2 regions of the Streptomyces aurantiaciflavus genome follow, and region 1 is predicted to be linked to the other one. Evidence: riboswitches for the same ligand, from Rfam matches in the RefSeq annotation. Region 1 holds a riboswitch; the other holds the start of a gene.
The links. A riboswitch is a leader RNA that binds a small molecule or an ion and turns the genes downstream of it on or off. The one in region 1 is predicted to bind glycine.
Positions count from the first base shown of each region.

Region 2: linked by a shared signal. The riboswitch ahead of gcvP (aminomethyl-transferring glycine dehydrogenase) and the one ahead of gcvT (glycine cleavage system aminomethyltransferase GcvT) in region 1 are both predicted to bind glycine.

Region 1 covers NZ_JBNCAQ010000040.1:82,842-87,390, reverse strand. Annotated here, with positions in the region: gene glyA (serine hydroxymethyltransferase) at 1-724, opposite strand, end outside; gene gcvH (glycine cleavage system protein GcvH) at 733-1,110, opposite strand; gene gcvT (glycine cleavage system aminomethyltransferase GcvT) at 1,240-2,358, opposite strand; glycine riboswitch at 2,433-2,563, opposite strand; glycine riboswitch at 2,564-2,677, opposite strand; gene ACPT94_RS35410 (AAA family ATPase) at 2,854-3,522, shown strand; gene ACPT94_RS35405 (enhanced serine sensitivity protein SseB) at 4,056-4,549, shown strand, end outside.
Region 2 covers NZ_JBNCAQ010000013.1:226,174-230,722, forward strand. Annotated here, with positions in the region: gene ACPT94_RS18410 (TOBE domain-containing protein) at 1-86, shown strand, start outside; gene gcvP (aminomethyl-transferring glycine dehydrogenase) at 138-3,023, opposite strand; glycine riboswitch at 3,199-3,295, opposite strand; gene ACPT94_RS18420 (PRC-barrel domain-containing protein) at 3,410-3,781, shown strand; gene ACPT94_RS18425 (nucleotidyltransferase domain-containing protein) at 3,788-4,249, opposite strand; gene ACPT94_RS18430 (DNA polymerase IV) at 4,301-4,549, opposite strand, start outside.

The sequences.
Region 1 (4,549 bases):
TCGCGAGGATGATGCCGCCGCGCGGGCCGCCCAGCGTCTTGTGGGTGGTGGAGGTGACGACGTCCGCGTACTCCACCGGGTTCGGGTGGAGACCGGCCGCGACCAGGCCCGCGAAGTGCGCCATGTCGACCCACAGGTACGCCTCGACCTCGTCGGCGATCCGCCGGAACTCCGCGAAGTCCAGCTGCCGCGGGTACGCCGACCAGCCCGCGATGATCACCTTCGGGCGGTGCTCCTTGGCGAGCCGCTCGACCTCGGCCATGTCGACCAGCCCGGCGTCGTCCACGTGGTACGCGACCACGTCGAACTGCTTGCCGGAGAAGTTCAGCCGCATCCCGTGGGTGAGGTGACCGCCGTGCGCCAGGTCCAGCCCCAGGATCGTGTCGCCCGGCTGGGCCAGCGCGAACAGGGCGGCCTGGTTGGCGGAGGCGCCCGAGTGCGGCTGGACGTTGGCGTACTCGGCGCCGAACAGGTCCTTGATCCGGTCGATGGCGATCTGCTCGGCGACGTCGACGTGCTCGCAGCCGCCGTAGTAGCGGCGGCCCGGGTAGCCCTCGGCGTACTTGTTGGTCAGGACCGAGCCCTGCGCCTCCATGACCGCGAGCGGAGCGAAGTTCTCCGAGGCGATCATCTCGAGCGTGGACTGCTGGCGGCCCAGCTCGGCGTCGACCGCCGCGGCGACCTCCGGGTCGAGCTCGTGCAGGGGGGTGTTCAGGACAGACATGCGACTCCTCAGCCGGCGGTGTAGGCGGTGTACTCGTCGGCGGAGAGCAGCTCCTCCTGCTCGCCCGTGACGCGTACCTTGAACAGCCACCCGCCCTCGAAGGGGGCGGAGTTCACCAGCGACGGGTCGTCGGCGACGTCCTGGTTGACCTCGACCACCTCACCGTCGACCGGCGAGTACAGCTCGCTGACCGACTTGGTCGACTCCAGCTCGCCGCAGGACTCGCCCGCGGTCACCGAGTCACCGACCTCGGGGAGCTGGACGAAGACCACGTCGCCGAGCGCGTTGGCCGCGTGCTCCGTGATGCCGACCGTCGACACGCCGTCCTCGGCGGCCGACAGCCACTCGTGCTCCTTGCTGTAGCGCAGCTGCTGGGGGTTGCTCATGGCCTGAATTCTCCTGTACGCGGGGGAGTGCTGGTGAATGGGGGACTGCTGGAAACGTGCGTGAGCAGCGGGAATGTGCGCAGGGTCACGCACAGGGACCGCTGTCGGCTCTGCTTCCGCTGTGAGTGTCTACTTCTGACGCTTGTAGAACGGCAGCGCCACGACCTCGTACGGCTCGTGGCTGCCCCGGATGTCCACGCCGACACCCGGCGTGCCCGGCGCGGCGTGCGCGGCGTCGACGTACGCCATCGCGATCGGCTTGCCCAGCGTGGGGGAGGGGGCGCCGGAGGTGACCTCGCCGATCACCTCGCCGCCGGCGACGACCGCGTACCCGGCGCGCGGGACCCGGCGGCCCTCGGCGACCAGGCCGACGAGGACGCGCGGCGGGTTGCTCTCGGCGCGCCGGGCGGCCTCGGCGAGGGCCTCGCGCCCCACGAAGTCACCCTCCTTCTCGAACTTCACCACCCGGCCGAGCCCGGCGTCGAAGGGGGTCAGCCCGGTCGACAGCTCGTGCCCGTACAGCGGCATGCCCGCCTCCAGGCGCAGCGTGTCCCGGCAGGACAGGCCGCACGGGACCAGACCGACGCCCTCGCCCGCCTTGGTCAGCGCCTGCCACAGCTCCACCGCGTGCTGCGGCTGCACGAACAGCTCGAAGCCGTCCTCACCCGTGTAGCCGGTGCGCGCGATCAGCGCCGGGACCCCGGCGACGGTGCCGGGCAGCCCGGCGTAGTACTTCAGACCGTCGAGGTCGGCGTCGGTGAGGGACGCGAGGATGCCGGGGGACTCGGGGCCCTGGACGGCGATCAGCGCGTAGGCGTCCCGGTCGTCCCGCACCTCGGCGTCGAAGCCGGCCGCACGCTCGGTCAGCGCGTCCAGCACGACCTGCGCGTTGGAGGCGTTGGCGACGACCATGAACTCGGCCTCGGCGAGCCGGTAGACGATCAGGTCGTCGAGGATGCCGCCGTCGGCCCGGCAGATCATGGTGTAGCGGGCGCGGCCGACGCCGACGGAGGCGATGTTCCCGACGAGCGCGAAGTTCAGGAGGGCGGCCGCCTCCGGCCCGGTCACGGTGATCTCGCCCATGTGCGAGAGGTCGAAGAGTCCGGCCTTCGTCCGCACGGCGTTGTGCTCGTCGCGCTCGGAGCCGTAGCGCAGGGGCATGTCCCAGCCGGCGAAGTCGGTCATCGTCGCGCCGAGCGAGCGGTGCAGGGCGTCGAGGGCGGTGTGACGGAGTGGGGTACTGCTCATCGGGCGTTCGTCTCCCAGGGCGATGGGGCCCCTCCCGCGCGAGCTCGTTCGAGCGTGGGGGAAGGCGAGGTCGTTCCTCCCCATCTGTCATCGGAACCTGAGAGGTTCGCCCTGATCGTGAATGATCGCGACGGATCACCTGATCGTGGCTTGCACCTTGGGTGGAGCCGTCCCGGACGGGGAGCGGCCCGCTTTTCAGATGTGCCTCGCCCGCGCGGTAACGGGGCCTGAGAGATTCAAGGGAGGGACTTGCTCCTTCGGCGCCCCGGCGAAGCTGCGGCTGTGACAGCTGTGCCGAGAACTCTCCCGCGCGGATTCAAACGGCCGGTATGCAGTTGGCGCGCACATCATCGCACGGCACACGCGATCACGGCAGGCCGCATCTGTAACCGGCTTGTGGCGGTACGCGCACGAAAACGGAAGACACCGCGCATTACCTTCTCTTTACGCTCGAGGGGGAGAAGACTTGTCTGACCCCAGGGGAGGACGATCACGGTGAACAGGACCACGGCATACGCGACGACCTCGGCGATCGCGCTGCCCGCGCAGCCGACGGCCCCCACCCGGGAGGTGTGCGGCGCACGGCCCGCCCCCGTCGTCCGCGACCTGCGCGACCGCGGCGGCCACAGCCCGCACGGCCTGCTGTTCGGCCCCCGCGACCTGGTGGTGATCACGGGCCTGCCCGGCAGCGGCAAGTCCACGCTGATGGAGCGCACCGTGAAGGGCATCCGCATCGACTCCCAGGACACGCGTGACCGCTGGGACGCCCGCGTGCCCCGCTTCCTGCCGTACGCGCTCTACCGCCCCCTCGTCCGTCTGGCCCACTACGCCGGGCTGCGCCGCGCCCTGCGCACCGGCGAGGGCGTCGTGGTGCACGACTGCGGCACGCAGGCCTGGGTCCGCGGCTGGCTGGCCCGCGAGGCCCGTCGCCGCGGCGGCACCCTCCACCTGCTCCTGCTGGACGTCACCCCGGACACGGCCCTGGAGGGCCAGCGCGAGCGCGGCCGAGGCGTCTCCCGCTACGCCTTCCTTCGCCACCGTCGCGCCGCCTCCCGCCTCCTCCAGGCAGTCGAGAAGGGCCACCTCCCCACCGGCTGCGACTCCGCGATCCTCCTCGACCGCTCCGCGGCAGACGCCCTGCACCGGATCGCCTTCACCGGCTGACCCCCGGCGCGGGGCCCGCCCCCTCCGTCCGGCGCCGACTCGGCCGGCCCCGACCGGGGCAGCCCGCGCGGGGCCGGTCGGGTGCGGGTACCCCGCCGGGATCGGTTTCGCGGGGTGGAGTCCCTGTTTCCGGCGCGGGGCTCGGCCGGGTGCGCCTGCGCCGGCGCGGCCAACGGGCTGAGGGCGGGTGCGGTGGCGCGCGAGCCGTTCGACCGCATCCGATGTGCGCCGGTTCCGCTACCCGGGCCGAGGCCGGCCCGCAGCTGCGAACGTGGTCGGGCGCCAGCACTGTGTGGTTCCGCGGGGTGCAGGTCGCCTCAGGCGCGCGGGGGCCGGTCCCGGGGTTCGGCCCGCGCTCGTCTTGGCTGGTCGCGGACCGTGTCGGACGGGTGTGGTCCACGCAGGCCGGTCGGTGCGAGCAGGGTCGGCCGGTGCGGGTCCCGCGTCGGCCGGGGCTCTTGGACTGAAGGGCCGACCCCGGCACCCGCTAGCCTTTCCAGCCACAGCAGTGGTTCCCAGCAGGCGGTAGGCAGATGGATTTCCCCCCGGCGGACTTCCCGGTGAACTTCTCCGCGGACTTTCCGGCACAGGCGCACCCCCACTCGCACGGCGGATGGCCCGGCAACGAGCTGGAGGAAGTGCTCTCCGCGTCCCTCGGCGTGCCGGGGGCCGGCGGACGGATCGTGGAGGTGCTCGGCCGCAGCTTCGTGTGGGTACCGCTGCCCAGCGGCGGCGGCCCGCACAGCGGCCCCCTCGACCTGCCCACGCTGGAGCTCGACGGTCAGGCGTACGTGCCCGTCTTCAGCTCCGAGGAGCAGTTCCATCAGGTCGCCGGCTCGCACATGCCGTACACGATCGCCCCGGCCGTGGAGTTCGCCCGCGGGCTGCCGCCGCAGGTGGGCATCGCGGTGAACCCGGACGGCGTGGTCGGCATCCCGCTGCCTCCGCCGGCCGTGGCCGAGCTGTGCCGTGTGGGCCGCACCCCGCTGGACGGCCCCGCGAGCGGCGGCCGCGTCCGCCTCTTCGA
Region 2 (4,549 bases), on a different contig from region 1:
ACGCCGTCGACGACCTCGCTCTGACGACCGGTTCCCGCGCCGTCGCCCTGATCAAGTCGACCGAGGTCTCCCTGGCGACGGCTTGAGACACCGAGGGCTCCCGCCCGAACCGGACAGGAGCCCTCAGCCGCCCGGCGTCAGTCCTCGTACGCGTCCAGCGGCGGGCACGAGCAGACGAGGTTCCGGTCACCGAAGGCCTGGTCGATCCGGCGCACCGGCGGCCAGTACTTGTCGGCGGCGGACACCCCGGCCGGGAAGACCGCCTCCTCGCGCGTGTACGCGTGCTCCCACTTCTCCCCGAGCGCGGCCGCGGTGTGCGGGGCGTTGCGCAGCGGGTTGTCGTCGGCGGGCCACTCGCCGGCGCCCACCTTCTCGATCTCCGCGCGAATGGCGATCATCGCCTCGCAGAAGCGGTCCAGCTCGGTCAGGTCCTCCGACTCGGTCGGCTCGATCATCAGCGTCCCGGCCACCGGGAACGACATCGTCGGCGCGTGGAACCCGTAGTCGATGAGCCGCTTGGCGACGTCGTCGACACTCACGCCGGTCGCCTTGGTCAGCGGCCGCAGATCGATGATGCACTCGTGGGCGACCAGCCCGCCCGGGCCGGTGTAGAGCACCGGGTAGTGCGGTTCGAGCCGCTTGGCGATGTAGTTGGCCGACAGCACCGCCACCTGCGTGGCCCGCTTCAGCCCCTCACCGCCCATGAGCCGTACGTACGCCCACGAGATCGGCAGGATCCCCGCGGAGCCCCAGGGCGCTGCCGAGATGGGCCCGACGCCGGTCTCCGGCCCGGCGGCGGGCTGCAGCGGATGGTTCGGCAGATACGGCGCCAGGTGGGACCGTACGGCCACGGGGCCGACGCCCGGACCGCCGCCGCCGTGCGGGATGCAGAACGTCTTGTGCAGGTTGAGGTGCGAGACGTCACCGCCGAAGTGCCCCGGACTGGCGAGCCCGACGAGCGCGTTGAGGTTGGCGCCGTCGACGTACACCTGCCCGCCGGCCTCGTGCACCTGCGCGCAGATGTCGGCGACGTGCTCCTCGAACACCCCGTGCGTCGACGGATACGTGATCATGAGCACCGCAAGCTCGTCCCGGTGCTTCTCGATCTTCGCCCGCAGATCCTCGACGTCGATCTCACCGTCCCCGGCGGTGTTCACGACGACGACCTTCATCCCGGCCATCACGGCGCTGGCGGCGTTCGTCCCGTGCGCGGAGGACGGGATCAGGCACACGGTCCGCTGCTCGTCGCCGTTGGCGCGGTGGTAACCCCGTACGGCGAGCAGTCCGGCGAGCTCCCCCTGCGACCCGGCGTTCGGCTGCAGCGACACCTTGTCGTACCCGGTGACCTCGGCGAGCCGCTCCTCCAGCTCACGGATGAGCGTGAGGTATCCCTCGGCCTGGTCGGCTGGCGCGAAGGGGTGCAGCTGCCCGAACTCGGGCCAGGTGACCGGCTCCATCTCGGTGGTCGCGTTGAGCTTCATGGTGCAGGAGCCCAGCGGGATCATGCCACGGTCGAGCGCGTAGTCGCGGTCGGCCAGCTTGCGCAGGTACCGCAGCATCGCGGTCTCGGAGCGGTGCTGGTGGAAGACGGGGTGGGTGAGGATCTCGTCGGTGCGCAGCAGCCCGGCCGGCAGAGCGTCCTCGGTGACGGCGTCGAGGGCCTCGATGTCCCCCTCGACCCCGAAGGCACCCCAGACGGCACCCACCTGGGCCCGCCCGGTGGTCTCGTCACAGGCGATCGACACCTGGTCGGCGTCGACGAGGTGCAGGTTGACGCCGTTCTGCCGTGCGGCGGCGACGACCTCCGCTGCCTTCGCGGGCACGCGGACGGTCAGCGTGTCGAAGTAGGAACCGTGCACCACCTCGACACCACCGGCCGTCAGCCCCGCCGCCAGGATCGAGGCGTACCGATGGGTCCGCCGCGCGATCCCCCTGAGCCCCTCGGGCCCGTGGTAGACGGCGTACATCCCGGCCATCACGGCGAGCAGCACCTGCGCGGTACAGATGTTGCTGGTCGCCTTCTCCCGGCGAATGTGCTGCTCACGCGTCTGCAGCGCCAGCCGGTACGCCTTGTTCCCGTCCGCGTCGACGGAGACGCCCACGAGCCGCCCGGGCAGGCTGCGCGCGAACTTCTCATGGACGGCCATGTAACCGGCGTGCGGCCCGCCGAAGCCCATCGGCACACCGAACCGCTGCGTCGTCCCGACCGCGATGTCCGCCCCCAGCTCCCCGGGCGAGGTCAGCAGCGTCAGCGCGAGCAGATCGGCGGCGACCGTGACCAGTGCCCCCAGTTCGTGCGCCTGGTCGATGACCGGCTTGATGTCGCGTACGGCCCCGGAGGCACCCGGGTACTGGATCAGCACGCCATTGATCTCCCGCGCGGCGATCTCGGCCGGAATGCCCTCGCTGAGGTCGGCGACGACCACCTCGACCCCGGTCGGCTCGGCGCGGGTCTCGATCACGGCGATGGTCTGCGGCAACACGTCCGCGTCGACCAGGAACAGGCCCTTCTTGTTCTTGCCCATCCGCCGGGACAGCGCCATCGCCTCGGCGGCGGCCGTGCCCTCGTCGAGCAGCGAGGCGCCCGAGGTCGGCAGCCCGGTCAGGTCGGCCACCATCGTCTGGAAGTTCAGCAGCGCCTCGAGCCGTCCCTGCGAGATCTCCGGCTGGTACGGCGTGTAGGCCGTGTACCAGGCCGGGTTCTCCATCACGTTCCGGAGAATGACGGGCGGCGTGAAGGTGCCGTAGTACCCGAGCCCGATCATGGAGCCGAGGACCTGGTTGCGGTCGGCCAGGGACCGCAACTCGGCGAGCACCTCGGCCTCGGTGCGCGCACCCGGCAGGTCCAGCGCGGCAGCGTTCTTGATCACATCCGGCACGGCGGCGCTGGTGAGCTCGTCCAGCGAGCCGTACCCGACCTGCGCGAGCATCTTGGCCCGCGCCTCCGGGTCCGGCCCGATGTGGCGCTGCTCGAAGGGGATTCCCTGTTCGAGGTCGGAGAGCGGAATGCGGTGGGCGGTCATTGCGGAGGCCTCCTGGTCTGACGCGACCTTCGAGGGGCACCACGGCACGGGTACCCGGACGGCCTCCCCCTCTGTCATCTCAACCTGAGAGCTTCACCGGCCGCCCGAGGGAGCCCGGCTTTCACCGTCGGTGAGAGCGGAAGCCGTCGACGCCCGCCCTGCTTTCCAGAGTGACCTCGTCCGTGCGGTACGTGAGCCTGAGAGATTCCGGGGAGGATTTGCTCCTTCGGCGCCTCCGGATGATCTCCGGAGGACTCTCCCGCACGGGGTCAGCAGCCGATTGCCAGCGTACCAGCGAGGCCAACACCCGGTCCCTCGAGTGGCCATGCTCACCATTGTGCTCTTTTGTAGTGCTTACGAATGAGTTGCGACCACATGGAGGGCCCGTGCAGACCGACATCGATCCGCGCAACCTGATCGGCCGCAAGGCATTCGACCGCAACGGCATCAAGATCGGCACGATCGACGAGGTCTACCTCGACGACGCGACCGGAGTGCCGGAGTGGGCGGCCATACGGACCGGCCTGTTCTCCAGGGACGCCTTCGTCCCCCTGGAACCCAGCGAACTGGTCGACGGCACGCTGCACGTCCCCTTCGACCGCGCCCTGATCAAGGACGCCCCCGACTTCGGCGTGGGCCGCCACCTCTCCCCGGAGCAGGAACTCCAGCTCTACCACCACTACGGCCTCGACGTCGGCGCCCCTCCCCCGCTCCCGGACCACGACTTCGGCAGGATGGCCGGCACGGACGAGCCCTGAGCCCGGTCAGGAACAGGCCCGTATCAGCGTCGCGAGCACACCGGCGGGGTCATACAAAAGCCTCGCGCCGTCCATGACGACCCGGCGGGTGCCCGCGTCCAGAGGGTCCGTCCGAGCCCAGTCGGTCGGGCCGATGCCCACCTCGACCTCCAGGCCGGAGGCGGTGACATGCCGCCATTCGGTGACAGGCCCCCACCCCTGGACGCGCACCACCTCGCCCAGGGCGAGCTCGCGCACCCACTCTTCGTCCTCGGCGTACCGTGACGGCTGCGTCGTGAGCACCACGAGATCGACGTCGGAGTCCGGGCGCGCGGCCCCACGCGCATACGACCCGACGAGGAGCGCTCCGGCGACGTCACTTCGTTTCTCGGCCCAGCGGGTGACCCGCTCCACGACCTCCCGCACCTCGGTCTCCCGCTCCACGGACACCCCCACCGAGCTCGTGGACTGATTCCCTTGCAGTTCCATACCTCTCCCCCTTCAGCACAGGTGCCATCTCACCCGGCACCTTCACCATCCTCACTCTCTGTAACGAACCACGCTCAGGCGGTGTTCCCGGGACCCGCCGGGCAATCTCGCACGCTCACCCGCCGCCTGAGCGGCGGCGCTTCCCGCGCCTTCCTCCGGTCTTCGCCGCACCAACGGCAACGGATCCGCAGGCTCGAGATCCGGGTCGTCGATCCGGAACGTCCGCACGCGGCCCACCTCCGACTCCGGCGTCTCGAACCGCACGGTGACCCGCCCCAGACCACTGCCCTGCACCCACCC